4 regions of the Pseudogracilibacillus sp. SO10305 genome follow, and region 3 is predicted to be linked to each of the others. Evidence: riboswitches for the same ligand, from Rfam matches in the RefSeq annotation. Region 3 holds a riboswitch; each other region holds the start of a gene.
The links. Region 3 has a riboswitch for cobalamin ahead of SPD45_RS12500 (hypothetical protein). Riboswitches for the same ligand answer to the same signal wherever they lie in the genome.
Positions count from the first base shown of each region.

Region 1: another riboswitch for cobalamin. It lies ahead of SPD45_RS03410 (hypothetical protein); the one in region 3 lies ahead of SPD45_RS12500 (hypothetical protein).
Region 2: another riboswitch for cobalamin. It lies ahead of SPD45_RS00580 (DUF4430 domain-containing protein); the one in region 3 lies ahead of SPD45_RS12500 (hypothetical protein).
Region 4: another riboswitch for cobalamin. It lies ahead of SPD45_RS03345 (InlB B-repeat-containing protein); the one in region 3 lies ahead of SPD45_RS12500 (hypothetical protein).

Region 1 is NZ_JAXHDE010000002.1:165,122-170,839, reverse strand. It holds gene eno (phosphopyruvate hydratase) at 1-79, shown strand, start outside; gene SPD45_RS03415 (PcsB-like coiled-coil domain-containing protein) at 253-1,461, shown strand; cobalamin riboswitch at 1,591-1,797, shown strand; gene SPD45_RS03410 (hypothetical protein) at 1,929-2,156, shown strand; gene SPD45_RS03405 (hypothetical protein) at 2,491-2,727, shown strand; gene SPD45_RS03400 (FAD-binding dehydrogenase) at 3,221-4,876, shown strand; gene secG (preprotein translocase subunit SecG) at 4,961-5,200, shown strand; gene SPD45_RS03390 (alpha/beta hydrolase) at 5,276-5,718, shown strand, end outside.
Region 2 is NZ_JAXHDE010000001.1:99,985-105,702, reverse strand. It holds gene SPD45_RS00585 (ATP-binding protein) at 1-1,092, shown strand, start outside; cobalamin riboswitch at 1,094-1,278, shown strand; gene SPD45_RS00580 (DUF4430 domain-containing protein) at 1,394-1,816, shown strand; gene SPD45_RS00575 (ECF transporter S component) at 1,823-2,332, shown strand; gene SPD45_RS00570 (helix-turn-helix domain-containing protein) at 2,348-3,406, shown strand; gene SPD45_RS00565 (RecQ family ATP-dependent DNA helicase) at 3,403-4,926, shown strand; gene SPD45_RS00560 (CPBP family intramembrane glutamic endopeptidase) at 4,931-5,497, shown strand; gene SPD45_RS00555 (hypothetical protein) at 5,507-5,718, shown strand, end outside.
Region 3 is NZ_JAXHDE010000017.1:55,417-61,134, forward strand. It holds gene SPD45_RS12470 (aldehyde dehydrogenase family protein) at 1-486, shown strand, start outside; gene SPD45_RS12475 (BMC domain-containing protein) at 509-796, shown strand; gene pduL (phosphate propanoyltransferase) at 815-1,684, shown strand; gene SPD45_RS12485 (EutN/CcmL family microcompartment protein) at 1,702-1,986, shown strand; gene SPD45_RS12490 (BMC domain-containing protein) at 1,979-2,323, shown strand; gene mdh (malate dehydrogenase) at 2,345-3,292, shown strand; cobalamin riboswitch at 3,342-3,519, shown strand; gene SPD45_RS12500 (hypothetical protein) at 3,669-4,448, shown strand; gene rlmD (23S rRNA (uracil(1939)-C(5))-methyltransferase RlmD) at 4,561-5,718, shown strand, end outside.
Region 4 is NZ_JAXHDE010000002.1:151,158-156,875, forward strand. It holds gene SPD45_RS03345 (InlB B-repeat-containing protein) at 1-1,818, opposite strand, end outside; cobalamin riboswitch at 1,980-2,160, opposite strand; gene SPD45_RS03350 (murein hydrolase activator EnvC family protein) at 2,313-3,425, opposite strand; gene SPD45_RS03355 (C40 family peptidase) at 3,809-5,044, opposite strand; gene aceA (isocitrate lyase) at 5,325-5,718, opposite strand, start outside.

The sequences.
Region 1 (5,718 bases), on a different contig from region 3:
TCAATTATTACGTATTGAAGATGAATTATCAGGTATTGGTGAGTATGCAGGATGGGATGCATTTTATAATGTGAAGTAAAATAACGGGAAAAGACATGGTCTAAATGGCCATGTCTTTTTTACTGTATACGATCGTTTGAAATACAATTGTAATATAGTGACAATCTTTCTGTTATCTCTCTATGTTATAATCGGTTAAGTAAATCAAGAAGAAAGCGATAATATTTAAGCATAACAAAGGAGCGGAATTTCTTGAAGAAACTAACTATTTACTTGCTCGCAGTAGTATTACTAGTGAGTGGACTGTTCACGATACCTTTAGAGGCGAATGCAAGTAAAAAAGAATTAAATGACGTTCAAGATGAGCGTAAAGAGGTAAAAGAAGAATTATCTAAAAAAGAATCTGAGCTTGTAGAAGTGCTAGATGACATAGCAGCATTACATAAAGAAGTAGCAGGTATTGAACAAAAAATAACTGCAAGTGAAGCAGAAATAGCTGAGAAAAACGATAAAATTATCGAGTATGAAGCGGAATTTGTTCAACTAGCTGAAAAAGTTGAAAAAATTAATAAACGAATCGATAAACGCCAAGAAATTTTAAAAGATCGTATCATTGCTTACCAAGAAAACGGTGGCGACATTAGCTATTTAGAAGTTTTATTTAATGCTAAAGACTTCAATGAATTCATTAGTCGTGTCAATTCTGTATCAACGATTACAAACGCAGATAAGCAACTAATAGAAGAACATGAAGCAGATCGTCAAGAAGTGGAAGACATTCAAGAGGAAATTACAGACAAAATAGATAAGCAAGAAGCTTTAGTTGATGAATTAGAAGAGCAAAAAGCAGAAGTTGTTGCACAGAAGGACGAATTAAAAAGCTCTGAAAAATCGTTAAAAGATAAAGAAACTACATTAGAGAAAGAGAAACAAAAATTAGGTAGTGAAGATAGTAAATTAGCAAGCATTGAACAACAATATCGTGATGAAATTGAAGCGGAAAAAGCGAAAGCGGCTAAAGAGCAAAAAGCAGAAGAAACAAAAGTTGCGACAGCTGCTAAAAAAGAGAAGGCACCAGCTTCATCAGATACACCGAAGCAAGCTGCTACAAGTGAAACACCGAAAAAACCATCTAGTAATCAAGGTAAGAAAGAGCCAGAACCGTCTACTGGAAAGTCATTTACAGTAGAGGCGACTGCATATGGCCCTGACTGTTCAGGATGTTCTGGTGTTTCAGCTACTGGAATGGATTTAAAACAAAAACCTACACCAAAAGTAATTGCGGTTGATCCAAGTGTTATTCCACTAGGATCAAAAGTTTGGGTAGAAGGTTATGGAACTGCGATTGCTGCTGATACAGGTGGCGCAATCAAAGGGAAGAAAATCGATGTTCTCTACCCGTCGGAGAAGTCTGCATATAGTTGGGGAAGAAGAACGGTTCGTGTGAAAATTTTAAATTAATTAAGTAAAGAACTTGAGACGTACTTTTATTAAGTCTCAAGTTCTTTTTTTGTACATTTATCTCATATTTAAAACAGATGACGATAAGAGAAACGAATATCAGGCAATTATGATATACTATAGATGTAATTAAATATTGGAGCTTTAGGTGCAATATTGGAAAGTATATTATCCTTTATTGCTTAAAAGGGAAGATCGGTGTAATTCCGACGCTGTCCCGCAACTGTGATACGGAGCAACTCACGAATACCACTGCTTTTTATAAAAATAAAAAGTGGGAAGGTGTGAGAAGCGATGAAGTGAAGCCAGGAGACCTGCCTAATAATGCTCAACAAATTTCCTACGGAGGATAGGAGGTGTGTGGAACGGTTCAAACATAGGGAAATTCCTATGCTTCTTTTGGATTGCTTTTTACAACAACCTGCATCTTCGCAAGGTTGTTTTTTTACGTGAAGGAGGGAAAGGGAATGAAAGGAACTGTCAGCTATTATGTAGAAGCATTACAAACAAATGTGATGAATCGTTTAGTTGAAAATGAAACAACATCTTTACAAGCTACGTATGAACAATTATGGAATGAAATTGAATTAGCTGAGGAAAATTTACAAGCTACGTATAAAGAAAATTTAACGAAAGCATATACAATTGTTCGAAATGCGATGACATTTGTCGAACGCGATGAAGTAATTGTATAATATGAACAGAAATTAAGGAGGTGGTGGGCTTCACCACCTTTTTTTATGTATTTGAATACCCCTGTTACTGCTGGGGGTTCTAAGTAGCCTGATGATTTTGATCGCCTTGTAAATTTATAGTACAAATAATATGGAAAGTAGGTAGTTGCAAGAATGTGAGTTGAAGTTGCAAGAATACGGGTCGGAGTTGCAAGAATGCAGGTCGAAGTTGCAAGAATACGGGTCGAAGTTGCAAGAATATGGGTAGAAGTTGCAAGAATATGGGTAGAAGTTGCAAGAATGTGAGTAGAAGTTGCAAGAATGTGAGTTGAAGTTGCAAGAATGTGAGTAGAAGTTGCAAGAATACGGGTCGAAGTTGCAAGAAAGCAGGTCGAAGTTGCAAGAAAGCAGGTCGAAGTTGCAAGAATACGGGTCGAAGTTGCAAGAAAGCAGGACGAAGTTGCAAGAATACGGGTCGAAGTTGCAAGAATATGGGTCGGAGTTGCAAGAAAGCAGGCCGAAGTTGCAAGAAAACATGCCAAAGTTGCAAGAATCTAACCCGAAGCTACAAGAACCCAACCCCAAACCGTAAGGACCCAACCATAAAGCTCAATCCTCTCCCCAACAAAATGGAAAAAGGAAGTTTTCGCGTAGAAAATATTTTTGGACAAAGTAGGAAAAACAAACATCAAATCCAAGAATATATAGGAATTCAGTTAAAAGATAATGATATAAGCGATCAACTACATTTACGGGATAATGAAATAAAAGAGCAATAAGCGAATCTTAAAGAATCTGTTCGTGGATATGTGGTGCAGAAGGGAGAACGTTCAATGAGACTTTTAGGCTGAGGCCTGTCATAAAGGCTTTCGGTCTCAGGGCAAACCACCATTTCACACTATTAGCTTCGGTAATATATGTCCATCCTAGTCTGTTAGCGAAAAAGGACTTAGACGTATTCCTTAGAAGAAAGTATTCTACAACAAACTATCAGATCATTTTTTAACTAGTACTTTAAAATAATCGCCCTTTTCTGACAATTCACATTTCATGTACGGTATAATGAAGAAAAGGAGGCGGAGATGATGCAATATGATGTCATTGTTATTGGTGCAGGACTAGCAGGACTCGTTACAACGACAGAACTTGCAGCAAAAGGAAAGAAAGTATTACTACTAGATCAAGAAGGCCCCCAATCATTAGGAGGTCAAGCTTGGTGGTCTTTCGGTGGACTTTTTTTAGTCGATTCTCCTGAACAACGTCGTATGGGGATAAAAGATTCACATGAACTAGCGTGGCAAGATTGGCTCGGCACGGCGGGTTATGATCGCTTAGAAACAGAGGACAAATATGGATTTAAATGGGCGAAACGCTATGTGCATTTTGCAAAAGAGGAAAAACGATCATGGCTTCATGAAAAAGGAGTTCGCTTTTTTCCTGTCGTTGGGTGGGCTGAGCGAGGTGGCTATTTAGCTGAAGGACACGGAAACTCTGTACCAAGATTTCATATTACTTGGGGAACAGGCCCAGGACTTGTCCAACCTTTCGTATCTCTTTTACATAAACAGATGGATGAAAATCTCGTTACATATAAACCAAGGCACCAAGTTGATCAGCTCATTGAAAGGGAACATAAAATTACAACAGTACAAGGGTCCGTTTTAGAAAACGATCATGCTGAAAGAGGGAGGGAAACGACACGTAAAACGATTGGTGAATTTTCATATGAAGCAGCAGCTATTGTAATTGCTAGTGGTGGAATTGGAGCGAATTTCGAAGCGATTCGAAAAAATTGGCCGCAATCATTAGGTAATGCCCCTAAAAATATGATATCAGGAGTACCAAAACATGTCGATGGCCGAATGCTTTCTATCACGGAGCAAGCTGGTGGGAAAATTGTAAACCGAGATCGTATGTGGCATTATACGGAAGGGATTAGAAACTGGGCACCAATCTGGGAAAATCATGGCATCCGAATCCTTCCAGGACCATCTTCTTTATGGTTGGATGCAGAAGGGAATCGTTTTAAAGCGCCAAATTTTCCGGGATTTGACACACTTGGAACATTAAAAGCTATTATGGATACAGGGTATGATTATTCATGGTTTATTTTAACGAAAGATATTATTGAAAAGGAATTTGCTTTATCTGGTAGTGAACAAAATCCTGATTTAACTGGAAAGAGCATTGCGAAAGTGTTGCAACGAATATTGCCAGGCCCACCAACACCGGTTCAAAATTTTATTGATTATGGGGAAGACTTCATTGTTGCAGATTCTATAGAAAACTTAGTTATTAGCATGAATAAACTAATTGGACATAAAAAACTATCCATACAAAAGGTGCGCGCACAAGTAGAAGCAAGAGACCGAGCATTAATGAACAATTTTACGAAAGACTTACAAATTGTTGCAATGCACGGTGCACGTCATTATATTGGGGATAAGTTAATCCGAACGGCAAAACCACACCGCTTACTTGACCAAAAACATGGTCCTCTTATAGCGGTAAAGCTAAATATTTTAAGTCGGAAAACATTAGGTGGATTGCAAACAGATATAGAAGGAAAAGTGCTCCAAAAAAATGGAGTTCCTTTTGATAACGTCTATGCGGCGGGAGAAGTAGCAGGTTTTGGTGGTGGTGGATTACATGGATATCGCTCTTTAGAGGGGACATTTTTAGGGGGATGTTTATTTACAGGAAAAACAGTCGCGGAATCGATTGCAAAAAATGATCACTAAACGGATGGAGATGAAATAAAACTTGCTAAACAGTCTGACTCTATGCTAAAGTTAACTTAGATATATTTGGACGTAAAAGAGAGGATGTTCAAGTTGGCAACAGTAATCAACATAATTTTACTAATCGATGCAATTATTATGATTGTTTTTATCGTGTTACAATCTGGAACAAGCGCAGGATTATCAGGCGCGATTTCAGGTGGAGCAGAGCAATTATTCGGAAAACAAAAAGCACGTGGAATTGATTTAGTATTACATAGAGGAACAGTCATTACAGCGGTATTGTTTTTCGTTTTAGCATTTATTAGCGCATATGTTATATAAAAAACTCCCTTATTACATCGATGTGATAAGGGTTTTTATCTTTATTGGCAATGTTGAAAGGAGATTTCATTTAACGTGAAAATTAAAGCACCAGCACCATTTACATTCGAAGCAGGAAATAGAGCAGTATTATTATTACACGGATTTACTGGAAATTCAGCCGATGTTCGTATGTTAGGGCGTTATTTACAAAAGCAGGGGTATACATGTCACGCACCAATTTATCGTGGACATGGTGTTGAACCGGAAAATTTATTAGAAGCAACGCCAGCACAATGGTGGGAAGATATTCAAAATGCATATGAACATTTACGAAGTTTAGGGTATGAAGAAATAGCTGTTGCAGGATTATCGATGGGTGGAGTACTTGGGATTAAATTAGCGACAGAGTACAAAGTAACTGGTCTTATTACGATGTGTTCTCCAATGTTTTTTGATAATGAACATCAATTAACAGATGGTTTTCGAATGTTTGCTAAGCAGTATAAACAATTTGAAAAAAAGAACCGTGAAACGAT
Region 2 (5,718 bases), on a different contig from region 3:
GAAATAGGTGAACTCGCAGTCGCATTTAATAAAATGGGGAAGCAATTGAATTTTCATATTGATGCGTTACGACATGAGAAAGAACAATTAAGTCGGTTAGTTAATTCGATGGCAGATGGCGTTATTACCTTAACGAGGGATGCAAAAGTAATTGTTATTAATCCACCTGCAGAACAATTTATTCGTGATTGGTATTTTGAGCATAATATATTAGATGAAATGATGCAGCAATTACCTGATGATGTATATGCTGTGTTCCAAAAGGTAATTGAAGAGGAAAAAGAGGTTATTCAAGAAGTTCAACTACAAGGACGAAATTGGGTAATGATTATGACACCTTTATATGATGATACATATATCCGTGGTGCTGTTGCTGTTATACGTGATATGACAGAGGAAAGACAAATGGATAAACTAAGAAAAGATTTTATTTCGAATGTATCTCATGAGTTACGTACACCAATCGCCTTAATGCAAGGCTATAGTGAGGCAATCGTAGATGATATTGCAGAAAGTAAAGCAGAGAAAAATGAACTTGCTCAAATTATTCTCGAAGAATCTTTAAGAATGAGTCGTCTAGTTAATGAATTACTTGATATTGGAAGAATGGAAGCCGGCCATATTGAGTTAAATAAAGAAGAAATAGACACACAAATGTTTGTAGAAAAAGTGTACAAAAAATTTTATGGTATGGCAGAGGAAAATGGTGTACAATTATTACTGACAATGGATATAGAGCAGCAATTGCTTTTCATTGATCCTGACCGAATGGAACAAGTATTTACTAATTTAATTGATAATGCGATCGGTCATACACAAAATGGTGGTCAAGTGGAAGTAGTAGTACAATCAAAAGAAGATGCTTTACATGTAGAAGTACGTGATAATGGTAGTGGAATTCCTGAAGAGGACCTTTCCTTCGTTTTTGAACGTTTTTATAAAGCGGATAAAGCACGAACGAGAAGTGATAAAAAGGGTACAGGCCTTGGGCTAGCAATTACAAAACATATTATCCAAGCGCATGAGGGAGTCATTTCTGTCAAAAGTAAATTGCATGAAGGTACAACTTTCTATTTCACCATACCACAATAATAATTTCATAAAAATTATTGGCCAAATGATGTTCATACATCGGGAATCTAGTGCAAATCTAGAACTGTCCTCGCAACTGTAATACTGGACGAAATGGATGTAATCCACTGTATCGATTGATATGGGAAGGAATCCAAAGTAGGATGATAGTTAAGTCAGTATACCTACCAATAATTGTGTAAAAGAGCTTCGGGGTTCAAGCTACTTCTATATGAATATGTTTATAGAGGTTGTAACAAAACGAGTGAGCTTTTGTTACAGCCTTTTTTAATTTTATACTATAATAAAGGAGAGTTTTACAATGAAAAAATTAATGACTATTTTATCTGCACTATTATTATCTGTAGGTGTTTTAGTAGGTTGTTCAAATGATGCAAATGAAACAAATAACAGTGTGAACAATCAAGCAAACAATGAAACAAATGAAGTGTCAGAGGAGATTACGGTTGATGTCGTAATTTCTTTGGATAAAGGCGAGGAAGTATTAGAAGAGAAGGAAATTAAGACAGAAGATGGCGCAATTTTATTAGACGTTATGAAAGAAAACTTTGATATTGAAGAAGATGGTGGCTTTATTACGTCAATTGATGGAAAAGCAGCGGAAGAAGGAGAAGAAAAAGCTTGGATGTATTTTGTAAACGATGAAATGGCAATGGTTGGTGCAGGAGAGTATGAACTTTCCAATGGAGATGAAGTTAATTTTGATTTTCAACCTTGGGAGTAATCGACGTTGAATACGTATAAATTAACGATATTAGCAATACTTGCCACGTTAGGAATCGTAGGAAGATCTTTTTTAGTTTTTATTCCTAATGTACAACCAGTAACAGCGATTATAATAATCGCTGGCATCATTATGGGACCAGGTGCTGCGTTTGTTTTGGCATTGCTTATTACATTTTTATCCAATATGTTACTTGGAATGGGGATTTGGTCAATATGGCAAGTCTTCTCCTGGGGATTAATTGGTGTAATTAGTGGATGTATAGGTAAATATGTAAAACATATTCCTGTTTATATGTTAGCACTGTATGGAGTCTTTTGTGGATATTTATATGGGTTTATTATATCGTTAGTGACTTACCAAGTAGCAGGAAAATTCTGGCCGTACTATCTTTTAGGGTTACCTTTTGATACGTATCATGCAATTGGAAATGCAGTGTTCATTATTGTGCTTTATCCAATTTTTGCTTATTTAATGAAACGATATGCAAAAGACCGTTTCAATATTCAACATTAAAAGGAGGAGTGTTCATTGTTTCGACAAATTATTTTATATTGTTTGTATAGAATGGAAGGTGAACGCTCCGCTAATTCACCATATTATATTATACAAGGAAAACAATCGATCCAAACGATTCAAGATGCAAATTTATTTCATTTGAATCGTTTTTTTACTATTTATAAACAATTAGATAAAGCTGTGTATGATAGGGAAATTCTTTCACTCGTTGAAGCTGACAAGCTGAAAATAGTGGGACAACAATATACATTATGTAATATGACAGATGAATCTATCTTACAATTACAACATGAAATTTCTATGTATCATTTAAATGGGGGGAAATTGGAGCAGATTGATCGTATCTTTTTTGAACGATTACTTTTGTTAATTCAAGTTTGGACAAATAAGTCTGTTGGAAACAAGCAATATATTCCAATTATAGAAAACAGACCTGTCGAGCAGTGGGTGAAATTAGTATATGGAAAAACGAAAGATCGAGTAAATGAATGTTTAGACAAATTATTTATGGAATTACGTAGCTTGTTACTTCAAGTTACTGATCTAGGAGCAGCTTTATTCGTAGATCAGTTAACAGGTGCTACGGTCATTGGGCAATCCAAACAACAGTTGGTCGATAAGTATAATTTATCTGTAGCAGATATAGAGTTGGAGACGTTAAATGTTATTCACTATATTTTACAACATATAAACGTTGATCTACATCCTATTTTATACCATATGAAACAAGAAATTCGTGGTGAAACAATTCATTCCAAATTAACCCATTCTACAAAACAAACATACAATTTATGGCAACAAGGTCATCAATTAGAAAAAATTGCCTCTATACGTAAATTAAAAATAAATACGATTTATGACCATCTAGTAGAAATTGCATTATATGAACCGAATTTTCCATATACACAATTTATTGCATTAGACAAGATAGAAGAAATACATGATGTGATTCAACGTACAAAAACATTTAAATTAAAACCGATTAAGGATCATGTTGGTCCATCGATCACCTATTTTCAAATCCGCTTAGCATTAACATATTTGCAAAAGAAAGGGGGAGATAACAAATGAAGGAAAATTTACAAACATTATTGCAGGAGCATTTTTCTTATGATTCATTTCAAGAAGGACAGGAAGAAATTATTCGTGATGTGTTACAAGGCAAAAATGTGTTAGGAATGTTGAAGACAGGATCAGGGAAGTCGATTTGTTATCAATTACCAGCAAAAGTGTTACCATATTTGACAATCGTTGTTTCTCCCCTTATTTCGTTAATGATTGATCAAGTACGAGAAGCAAAAGCTTTTGGGTTTAAAGAAGTTGCGGCATTACATAGTATGCAAACGTGGGAAGAAAGACAATATATATTGCGCCATCTCCATACATATAAATTATTATATATCTCTCCGGAATTAATACAACAACAAATGATCTTGGATCTATGCAATCGTAGAAAACTCTCGCTATTCGTTATTGATGAGGCGCATTGTATTTCACAATGGGGGCATGATTTTCGCCCAGATTATTTACGGTTGCATACGGTAATAAACGCTTTAGGTGATCCGCCAGTATTGGCGTTAACTGGAACAGCTACTCCTGCTGTACAAGATGATATTCAACGGCAATTACAATTACATCATATGGCTAGACATTTATATAAAATCGACCGAGAAAATATAGCTTTAGTATTGGAAAAAGTAATAGATGATCAAGAAAAACTAGATATGCTCGTTTCATTGTTAAAAAATTATAAAGTACCAACAATTATATATTTTTCGAGTAGAAAAATGACGGAACAGATGGCACAAACATTACAACTACATTTAGGACATCGATCTATCGCCTATTATCATGGTGGAATGGATGCGAATGATCGTCTAAAAGTGCAACAACAATTTATGCATGATCAACTACAAATTATTTGTTGTACAAGTGCATTTGGTATGGGAATTAACAAAAAAAATATTCGTTTAGTCATTCATTATCAAATGCCATCGAATATTGAGGCGTTTATTCAAGAAATTGGACGGGCGGGTAGAGATGGAGAACAAAGTGTCAGTTTTGTTTTATATAAGGATGGAGATATTCATCTGCCACTACAATTAATCGAGCAAGATTTACCGACAAAGAATGAATTATTAGTTATAAATGATATACTTCAACCTTTTATAAAGCAAAAGGAGCCATTACCACAAAAAGATGAAGAAGTAGAAATGTTATTTCGAATGAAGGCAACAAAGATACGTTTTTTATATTTTCAATTACAGACTCATGGTATGATGGATAGCAATATGATTGTACAAAAAATTATTCCACCATCAATTTGGATAGATATGGAGGCATATATTCAAAAACGAATTCAATTAAAGAAAGAAAAAGCATTTGAGTTACAATCGTATATGACGTATGATAAATGTTTAAGGGAAGAATTGTACCGTGGATTCCAACAAACTATTAGCAAAGTAACAAATTGTTGTACGAATTGTGGGTTCCAATTATCTCATTGGGATGTTGAACAGAAAAACGATTCACCTATACAACCGTTAAATTGGATGGAACAATTGAGGTCATTACTTTTAGTAAAGGAATAATATAATGAAGCAGGCAGAAATCATCAAAAATTTAACAGATAAACAAATAAGAGAACAGTTGTATGTGACACAATTTATATTTATTATCATTAGTTTGTTGCTCAGTTTATTTCTTTTCGATTCGTTCTCCACGTGGAAATACTTATTCTCGGTTCAATTTATGCAAATTATACTGTTTGGTGTTGTTCCAGCATTAGGCTTAGTAGGAATTGAAATTATATTATCGAAAATAATCGCTGCACATCATTTAGATGATGGGGGCATAAATGAACGGGTTTTTAAAAACCAATCCGTTTTTCATATTTTTTGTATTTCTATGATTGTTGCAATAAGTGAAGAAGTATTATTTCGTGGAGTCATTCAAACGACCTTTGGCTTTGTTTTTGCAAGTACATTGTTCATAATTGTTCATTTTCGATACTTGAAAAAGCCAGTTTTACTTATTGCCATTATTATAACGAGTTTTGGAATCGGTTATCTATATGAAGTGACAAATAACTTACTCGTAACGATTGTGTTCCATTTCATCGTAGACTTTTTATTAGGATTATACATAAAATTTAGGAAGTGAGGAGTACAAATGAGTGAAGAATTGAAAGAGTCACAAGCAAAACAATTACAACAATTATTTCAGGAAGTAAATAGTGAACATGAGAAAGAAACAAAACCAATTGAAAAACAAGACTTAGTTGAAATTGATGTATTAAGTTTGCCTCCGCGTAGTGAAGTACATCTATCAACAAAAAGAAAGTTGAAAATCTCACTCAAACGTCCACTAGGAAGATTTTTATT
Region 3 (5,718 bases):
TCATTAGAAAAGTTATCTCCTGTATTTGCTCTTTATATTGCTAAAAATGTCGAGGAAGCAAAAAATATTTGTATGGATTTATTAGATTTAGGAGGCCGGGGACATTCATTATCCCTTCATACAGAGGATGATCATATTGCCCGAACATTTGCGATTGATATGCCAGTATCTAGAATGCTAGTAAATACGATGAGCTCTATCGGTGCTGTAGGTGGTACAACAGGATTAAAACCGTCGATGACATTAGGCTGTGGTTCCTTCGGAGGGAATATTACATCAGATAATATTTCGGCTGAACATTTAATTAATATAAAACGAATGGCTTATGGAACAAAAACAGTGGAATTACCAAAAGAAACAACGACGAATGAAGATCTTTTTGACGAAGATGAAATTAAAGCAACATTAAATGCACATATTTCCAATCAATTGGATCAAGCTTTAATTGAAAATATTGTAGAAAAAGTAATTAAAAAATTATCATAAAAACAATTAGGAGGAATTTATTATGAATAACGCAGGTACAGCTTTAGGAATGGTAGAAACAAAAGGATTAGTTGGATCAATCGAGGCAGCAGATGCAATGGTGAAAGCAGCTTCAGTAAATTTAGTTGGAAAAGTACATGTTGGTGGCGGAATTGTTACTGTATTAGTTAGAGGCGATGTAGGTGCAGTGAAGGCTGCAACGGATGCAGGTTCTGCAGCAGCAGAGCGTGTTGGAGAATTATTATCTGTACATGTAATCCCTAGACCACATAACGAATTAGAAAACATTTTACCGACAACAGAAAAATAAGAAAAAGGATGTATGTAGATGAATGAAAAAACGATTGAGCAAATAGTACAACAAGTAGTTGCCAAATTAAACAATAATTCATCTGAATTAACACCTGAAGGGCCAATTCCTATTGGAGTCTCAGCTCGTCATATTCATCTTCAGAAAGAACATGTAGACATCCTGTTTGGTAAGGGATATGAACTAACTAAGAAACAAAATTTATCACAACCTGGTCAATTTGCAGCGAACGAAACATTAATGATTGCTGGACCTAAAGGAAGCATCAATCGAGTGCGAATTTTAGGTCCTGTTCGACCAGCATCACAAGTTGAAGTTAGTTTAACAGACGCATTTGCACTTGGTGTCAAACCACCATTAAGAGAATCAGGTGACATAAAAGGGTCAAGTCAGATTACATTAATAGGTCCAAAAGGGACGGTCCATTTACAAGAAGGTTTAATCATTGCACAGGCTCATATTCATATGAATCCAGAAGAAGCAAAAACACTTCAAGTAAGTGATGGGATGTATGTCAGTGTGTCTGTACAAACGGAACGTCCTATGACATTTCCTCAAGTGAAAATAAGAGTGTCTGATCGATATAAACTTGAGATGCATATTGATACAGATGAAGCAAATGCAGCATTTATTTCAACAGGAACTACTGGTAAAATTGTTCATTCTGAAGAACCGTTAAGACAAGTTTTCGTAAATGAAACAAAAGTTGAGGAAAAGAAGGAAGAAGTAGATAGTCGTTCTGTTATGTATTATGAAAAAAAATTATTATCGAAAGAAGCTCTAGAGAAAATCGATGCACAAACAATTCATGTCAATAAGCAAACAATAATCACCGCACTTGCTTACGATTATGCTCGAGAAAACGATAAAAAAATAAAAATGGTGTGAGAAAGCAGTGATGAAAGATGCAATTAGGACAAGTGATTGGGAATGTATGGGCAACTAGAAAAGAAGAAGGGTTGGAAGGTTTAAAGCTATTAATTGTTCAACCGCTTAATGCACATAATGAGCCAATTCGTAATCATATGGTTGCAGCAGATCGAATTGGTGCAGGGATAGGAGACAAAGTGCTTGTGACTAGTGGTGGTTCTTCTCGATATATATTAAAAGAGCGTACGATTCCAATTGATGCTGTCGTTGTAGGTATTGTTGATTCGACAGAGATAGAAAGAGGTGGAACATTTGAATAAGGCAATAGGTATGATTGAAACGAAAGGATTAATTTATTCATATGAAGCAGCTGATGCAATGATTAAAGCATCGAATGTGACATTAGTTAGCCAAAACTTAGTAGATGCAGGCATTGTTACGATTACTGTTGAAGGTGATGTTGGTGCCGTCCAAGCTGCTGTTGATGCTGGAAAAGAAAGAGTATTAAGTATGAATGGTCATTTACTTAGTGCCCATGTCATTCCACGTGCAGATGAAGCGGTATATCAAATGGTGAATCCTGCTGAAAAAGCAAAGAAACAACCAAAACAAAAGGCAAAACCAACAGAAAAGAAAAATACAAGTGAAAAAAAATAGGACAAAAGGAGTGAGGCCCCATTGTCTTTTAGAAGAAATAAAATAGCAGTAATTGGTGCTGGATTTACTGGTGCAACGACAGCTTTAATGCTAGCACAAAAGGAACTTGGTGATGTCGTTTTATTAGATTTACCAGATGTGGAAGATCCGACGAAAGGTAAAGCATTAGATATGTTAGAGGCTTCACCAATTCAACGATTTAATTCCAAAATTACTGGTACATCCTCATATGCGGATATTGCAGATGCAAATATGGTAATTATTACAGCAGGTATCCCGAGAAAGCCAGGTATGAGTAGAGATGATTTAGTAAATACGAATACAGGTGTAATGAAATCCGTTGCAGAACAAGTAAAACAATATGCGCCTAATAGCATTATTTTAGTATTAAGTAATCCTGTCGATGCGATGACTTATGTATGTCAAAAGGTAACAGGATTTCCAAAACATCGTGTTATCGGTCAATCAGGTGTGTTAGACACAGCGAGATTTAACACATTTGTAGCGGAGGAACTGAATATTTCTATTGAAGACATTTCTGGTTTTGTCCTCGGTGGACATGGAGATGAAATGGTTCCCCTTATTCGGTATTCTTATGCTGGTGGTATACCTTTAGAGTTATTAATTCCTAAGGAACGTTTAGACGCTATTATTGAAAGAACTCGAAAAGGTGGGGGAGAAATCGTAGCATTATTAGGAAATGGTAGTGCCTACTATGCTCCAGCTGCAGCAATTGTAGAAATGGCAGAAGCGATAATTCTAGATAAAAAGAAAATCTTACCTTCTATTACACTATTAAATGGGGAATATGGCTATCAAGATTTATTTTTAGGTGTTCCAACTATTTTAGGTGGTAATGGAGTGGAAAGTATTATTGAATTGCCTTTAACAGATGTGGAAAAAGACGGATTATCTATTTCAGCAAATGCTGTGAAATCAGTCATTGAAATATGTGATAAAGCATTATAAGGAAAAATCATTGCAATATTTCCTAAATTTTACTACAATGATTCGTAATGATATTCGGACGAATAATAGGTACCAATAATGGTTTAATAGGGAATTCGTTTAACGAAACTGTCCCCGCAACTGTAAGCATGGATAATCAATATAGATATACCACTGTTGAAACGGGAAGGTAATATTGATTAAGTGAAATGCGAAGTCAGGAGACCTGCCTTTATTCGTGGAAGCGATACTTTCTTCGGGGGTTGAGAGGTAGAAGCGAAATGAAATTATACAATATGTATAGTTGTTTTTTTGCTTCTCTTTAATCGAGGAAACAGTTAACATCCCCCAAAAAAGGTTGTTAACTGTTTTTATTTGTAAAGAGGAGGTACATCAAATGGGTAGTAACGGAGTAAAACAAATGAATGAATCACCAATACTTTTATACGAATCGAATAATAGGAATGAGTTTTTATATTTTGATATTCATGATAAAAATTTATTACAGGCCTTAGCAACAGAACGATTGGACCGTTTATATATCGGAATCAACGAACAGTTTCTTAAGGCTGTAAATGATTGTAATGAATGGAGTTTATATCAAATAACTTATGCCATCCGTAATTGTTTTTCCATTCAGAAACATACAAATGACCCTTCAGAAACATTGTCAGCCGTTGGTCTTCTAAAAAGAATTGTATCTTATAAAACTCGCAAAAATATTAAATTTATTTATAAACAACATCCGCAAATTGAGCAACAAGGGATGAAAACTTTTAAAAATTTAAATAGTTCCAATATAACGATTAACCTAGCAACAGTTACGGAACAAAGCCTTAAAATATTTCCTGATTTATTAAAACAGGCTTTTCATCAAGCGGTGTGGAATGACGAGACGATGGATCATATTGTTGTGAAATTAATAAGTGTACCATTAATTGAACGAAAATTAGTCATTCGATGTATGATTGATACATTAAAAGAAATTGAGGAAACAATGCTACACAATCGAGAAATGACGATTTTAATACGGAAAAAAATTACGAATTCCATGTATACCATATGTGATATTCGTGACTATGCACCAGCTAAACAATTATTAGAATATGATCATCGATCTGTCATGGAACATATGTTGGAAGCATCAGAAGATCGATCACTATTACTATCCATCTAAATAGTATAAAAACAGGAATATACCTCTAGGGATACGCTTTTTAAAAGCTAACTCTAGAGGTCTTTTGTATGTTAAAATAAATCATAGATAATAAATAAAGGAAGATAATATAATGGCAAAGACAAATGCTCCAGTTAAAAAGAACGAACATTATACGGTTACGTTTACCGATTTAACACATGAAGGAAATGGTGTCGCAAAAATAGGCGGGTATCCTATTTTTGTACCTGAGGCACTTCCAGACGAAACCGCAGAAATTCGTATCGTGAAAGCAAACAAAAAATTTGGTTTTGGAAAATTAATCGAACTAAAAAAACAAAGTGAAGGAAGAACAACTCCACCGTGTCCGGTGTTTTATAAATGTGGCGGATGTCAATTGCAACATATGTCTTATGAGATGCAATTAGATATGAAACGTAGCCAAGTTACCAATGTGATGCACAAAGTTGCTCATTTACCAGATGTACCAGTCCACCCTGTATTAGGAATGGAGGACCCTTGGCATTACCGCAATAAAATACAATTGCCTGTTGGAGAAAAAGATGGAGAAATCATTTTAGGATTTTATCAACAACGCAGCCACCGCATTATTGATGATATGGAAACATGTTTAATACAAAATAAAACAGGGGATAAGCTCGTTCAAGGTTTACGCAAACTTTTAAATGAACTAGGAATGGAAGCATATGATGAAAAATCACATCGTGGAGTGTTACGACATGTCGTTTTACGAACGGCTTATGAAACGAATGATACGATGCTCATTTTTGTGACAAAAACAGCAAAACTTCCAAACAAAGATGCACTTATTGCACGTATTACAGCACAATATCCAGAAGTGAAATCTATCGTCCATAATGTAAATCCAGATAAAACGAATGTCATTTTAGGGAAGAAAACAACAACGATTTATGGGGAAGATCATATTATTGACTCTATCGGTGATATAAAATTTAAGATTTCTCCTAAGTCCTTTTTTCAAGTGAATCCAACGCAAACGAAAGTGCTGTACGAAAAAGCGCTTGAATATGCAGATATTAATGAGCATGATGTAGTTATTGATGCATATTGTGGTATTGGGTCTATTTCATTATTTTTAGCGCAAAAAGCGAAAAAAGTGTATGGAGTAGAAATTGTTCCTGATGCAATTCGTGATGCGAAAGAAAATGCTGCATTAAATGGTTTAACGAATACGGAATTCGTCGTTGGAGAAGCAGAAACGGTGATGCCAGAGTGGAAAAAAGCTGGAATTGAACCAGATGTCATCGTC
Region 4 (5,718 bases), on a different contig from region 3:
TTGTACTTCTAATCCTGCTATTTCATCTTCATTTACCGCTTCTGTCCACTTCGCATAAAATGTTTTATCTTCCGTAGAACCTTTAGTAATTTGAGTTACTTTTTCTCCTTCAAATGATGCATTAGTAAACCATCCTTCAAATGTATAACCCTCTTTTAAAATATCTTCTTCTTTTGGTAAAATTACATCATCATCAATTGTATAATCTGTTACAATTTCATCTGATATAAATGAAGCATCATTTAACTCATACGTGATAGAATAAACTTCATTTTCATATTGAGCGTGTAATGTCACATCTTTTTCAGGAACAACTAATAATTCCCCAGCTTCATAAATAGTACCTGAACCATCTTGTTTACTGTTCCACTCAGTAAAAGATTTTCCTTTTACATCTTGTCCTTCTGGAATTTCTACTAATCCATAACGTTTCCCGCTTTCTATTGAACTATTTCCTTCTTCCTCAAACGTTACAGTTTGCTCTTTTGCCACCAACATATCTTTATATTCGCCATTTACCATGTCAGACATGTCATATAAATCATTTTTTCCTTTAACAAAACGTTCATAAGCGATTAATCCATAAATCGATTGGTCTGTAGCCATTCCGTTAACACCGTAGCCAGAACCTCCACCACCATCATTTCCGGATGTTACATGTCTAAATCCACCTGAAATATTGTATATCGTCTCTTCTGTATTATCTCTATATGATTCTTTTTCTGGTGTAGTTCCTGGCGCCCAAAATGTTAGTAATTTATCAACCATATTATTCGTAGTAACACCGTCATGTTTACCGCCATCAGTAACAAAATTTACTTGTTTTCCAAGATACGGTAAATCTACTGTTGAAATAGGATCCATTCCTAAAGCAGTTAATGCTACAACTACTTGCACAGTACTCTCTACGTTGACATTACCAAAAGCAGCAAATCCACCATTATCTAACTGCATATCACCTAATACAACAATTGCCCGTTCTACCGCTTTAGCAAATTCTTCAAACTTATAAGTAGAATCAGTTTGCTCAAATAATGCCTTATCCTTGTAGTATGGAGCTAATGATTGTAATGCCATTCCAGTAATATCTGCATCAGGTTGTTTCCCCATTAATGCCCATCCACCGATTGTTCCATCAGATTGTTCTATTTCTCTATCTAAAATGTAATCGATCATTTTACCAATCGTGTTTACATTTTCATTTGTTGTATCTTCATAAAGTTCATAAGGTCCTGTGTTTAAAGCGATAATTTCCCAAATTGGACCATTAATTCCTTGTCTGTATGAGAATGGATATGATTCAGATAATTTTTCTATATAGTCATAACCAGCTACATTTGTAATATCATAACCGAGAGCACTTAGTGCTAAAATAGACCTTGACCATTCTGTGGATTTATTACGGTCCAGGTTGCCACTCTTTCTTTCTACATACTCCTCTACTCGATTTATGTATCCATCGAAATATTCCTGTGTTAATTCATCATTGTAATAGTAACCGCCATCTAGTCCTCTTAGTAAACCCATTACTGTCCATTCACCATTTGATGTTCCGAAAATAGGAGCATCTACAACATTATAATTATATAAGTTTGCATGGTTAATATAGAAGCCGACCTCCGGCTTTTCATCTTCCCAAAATCGCACATCTAAATGTAAGTAATCATTATTCGGATCATAAATCCCTTGATTTACAACATCTACTAACGTTTTTTCTTCGTCTTTTTCACTCGCTGAACTTAGTTGTGGAAACGAAGATACTACAAGTAAAAGCGCTGCCAAAATTGCAAAAAACTTTTTAAACAACTGTTTTCCCATTATACCTTGTCCTTCCTTTATAATTTCCCACACAAAATAACCTTGAACAATCCGGTCCTGTTCAAGGTTATAGCATGAATATTTATCATAAATACACGTATGTATACATACATAGGTATAATATATATGAATGAATATTTCCCCTTAGTCCCGGAAGGTTCGAAATAATACTCATCTTGACAAGTCTCCTGACTTAGGATCATTGCAATTGTCTTTTCCTTCCCGGAAATTTATCCAGTGGATTCAAAAGATTGCTCCCCATAACAGTGGCCGGACCGTTCAGGATTTTCACCTGATTCCTTATTAAGTTGCATATGCAACATCAAAATGATATATGAAGTTTTTTATGTAGGTATAATCAATACCCATCTTATATCATAGTACAACTTTTCTGAATTTAAAAGCATCTTTATAACTATGTAGAGGAAGTAAATGTCAAAAGAACATAAAAAAGTGTGAAAAAGGAATATCCTTCTTCACACCATTTTTCTATATTATCGCAAAAATGTAGTTGGATTTGTAATGTTGCCATTATTATGTACTTCAAAATGTAAGTGAATACCAGTCGAATCACCTGTCGTACCCATGACACCAATTTGTTCTCCACGCTTTACTTTTTGACCTGATTTCACAGTAATTTTCGACATATGTGCATACAATGTTTTTAAACCATTACCATGATCTACAATTACCATGTTTCCATAACCACCAGAATTCATCCCAGCTGATTCTACTGTACCAGCTTCGGCTGCATAAATTGGAGGTGATGTACTTCGATCTGTTCGAGCAATATCAATACCTTTATGCATTGCACCCCAACGCTCTCCAACGTGACTGGAAATGTATCCACCATCAGTCGGCCAACCCAAAGTTGAGTTACTATTAGCAGTATCAACAGAAAAAGATGTCCCTATATTTTCAGCTTCTTTTTCTGCCTCTAGTAATGCCAATTCTTTATCTTCTAATTTTAATTTTTTCGTTTTAGCTTTAAACTTCGCTTCTTTTTTCTTTATTTTTTCCTTCTTTTCCTCCGTTAACTCTTTTTGCATTTCTGTATTTTGCTTAATTTGTTTTAACTCTTGTTCTAAATCTTCCAGTTGTGCAAGCTTTTTCTCAACTTTTGCTTTATCTTTTTCTAAGTCTTCAATTAAACTTGCATCTGACTCAGCAATCGTATTAACTGCACTTGCTCGACTAATAAAATCATTAAAATCTTCTGCACCAAATAAGATTTCGATATATTGAATGTCGCCACCATTTGATTGGATCGATTTTGCACGTTCTTTTAAAATGTCAAAACGTTTTTCGATTTCCTCTTCTAATTTTTCAATTTCCTCTTCTACTTTCTTTATCTCTTTTTTTGTTTCTTTCATTGCCTTTTCATTTTGTTTCAATGTTTCTTTATACTCTTTGATCTCTATATTAAGTTCCTTTATTTCTTTCACTAATTTTTTGATTTCTTTATTCGCTTTCTTTAAGTCTTTCTTTATATTCTCTCTATCTTTTTGAATATCTTCTATCTTTTCAGCTGCAATGTCATTTGTTGGATATAATACAGTTCCAGCAAATAAAATTGCTACCGCTAAAAATAACTTTATATACTTCAATGCATCTTACTCCCTTCCTCTTTTTGTCCCCAAAGCATATTATAACAATCTAACATTTCATACGAATGTGATTCTCATTACAGTTTATTATCAAATTTCAAACAAAAAATAAGCACATATTACTATTTTAGTAACTTATGCTTATGTGACTATACAATTATTTCAAATTATGTAATAACTGTTACATTGCACGAAGTACAAATAGGCTCCTACAAATAATATGTAATTTCGGCTTGTCCAAGGCAATCAACCTACTAGTGACAAAAAGTTACATACAAATGATGCTCATACTCCATTTTATGTATATACAAACAAAATAAAACTAGCATGAAATAGAGTCGTCATCCATCTATTTCATACTAGCTTTTCATTATAATATTTAATTATTTAACTCTTCTTACGTGACCGCTGAATACGCCACTCCAGTAAGAGTTGTTCATGCTTACGATTTCTACCCCTCTACCAGACTGTGATCCGATGAACTGTCCTCCACCTAAGTAAATTCCAACATGTCCATCTGTTTTGTACGTATCAAAGAATACTAAATCTCCAGGTTTTGCGTTGCTATAATCTACTTTTGAACCAACACTTCTCATACCTGCTGTACTTCTCGGTAAAGAAATTCCTTCTTGCTCATATGCCCAAGATACGAAACCAGAACAGTCAAATTGTCCAGCTGATGGATTTTTCGCTCCAAATACATAAGATGAACGACCGATAAACTGTTTTCCAGCTGAGATTGCTGATCCACCTGCTCCAGTATATGCTGGTGCCTTAGCTTTCTTTTCCTTTTTAGGAGTATCAGATGAAGTGCTTGTAGCTGCTTCACTATTATTTGATCCATTAGAATTCGATGTACTTACTGTAGAAGCATTCGATTCATTTGTTGATGTTTCAACTACTTCTTCTGCTGGTGCAGCTAATTCTGCTAATACACGTGCCTCTAACTCTTTTAACTCTGAACTTTCAGATGTTAATTTAGATTTTTCTGTTTCATACTTATCTTTTTCTGTTTTTAATTGTGCAACCTTTTTATTCTCTTCTTCTTTCTGTTCTTCCATTGTAGAAGCGATTCCTTCAAGTTCTACTTTTAAGTCGTTTTGTTCGTCAATTTTTTCTTCTACTTTTTCTTTATCTTTCTCGTTTGCTTCAATTAACTCAATATCTGAATTTGTAATTGTTGTTACAGCATCTACACGGCTTAAAAACTCAATTGGATCTTTAGAACCTAATAACACTTCCATAAACTGAACGTTTCCACCATTCGCTTGATATGATGCTAAACGCTCTTTTAAAATTTCGTTACGTTCTTCAATTCTATCATTGATTGTATCTACTTCACTGTTTAATGTATTAATTGCTTCTTTAACTTTCTTCTGTTCTTTTTCGTTTGCTTTAATAGCTGTTTCAATTCTAGCAACTTCTTCATTAATACCCTTCATTTTGTTTAATGTTTCTGCTAGTTTTTTCTCTGTTTTAGAAAGTTTTGAATCAACTTTATCTTGTTTTTGATTAATCTCATCTAAAGAAGGTTCAGCACCAACTGCATCACTTCCTATAATTACCCCACCTAATGATACAACTGCTACTGTACTTAAAGTTAATAAAGTTTTCTTCAACTTAAAATTCCCCGCTTCCCTAAAATTAGTATTATATGTAAATTTTCTCTTTATTTTCTCACTCAACTGTTTACAAGTATAACATTTTAAAATGACAACAATATTGTAGTAATATTACAATTATGTTTCAAATCTTGTCTTTTTTTGAAAAATGCTAAACAATTTATAAAAAAATGATATATATTCACAATTGTTTAGTTTACATGATTTTTGTTATATTACAAGAAAAAACAAAAAACTATCTTAAGCAACCGCCTAAGATAGTTTTGTATCCTGTTTATTAAAACTGCTCTGCTTCTGTTGATCCAGCTAAAGCAACTGTTGATGATTCACCGCTCGCAATTACTTGTGCTACTTCATCAAAGTAACCTGTTCCAACTTCACGCTGGTGACGTGTTGCAGTGTACCCTTTTTCTTCCGCAGCAAATTCTGGACTTTGTACTAGACGTGAGTATGCTCCCATACCTTTATCTTTGTACTGTTCTGCTAATTCGAACATGCTGTAGTTTAACGTGTGGAATCCAGCTAATGTTACGAACTGGTATTTATAACCCATTTTCGCAATTTCTTTCTGGAAGTTATCCATTTCCTCTTCAGACATATGGATTGACCAGTTAAACGATGGAGAACAATTATAAGCAAGTAATTGATCCGGATATTCTGCATGGATTGCT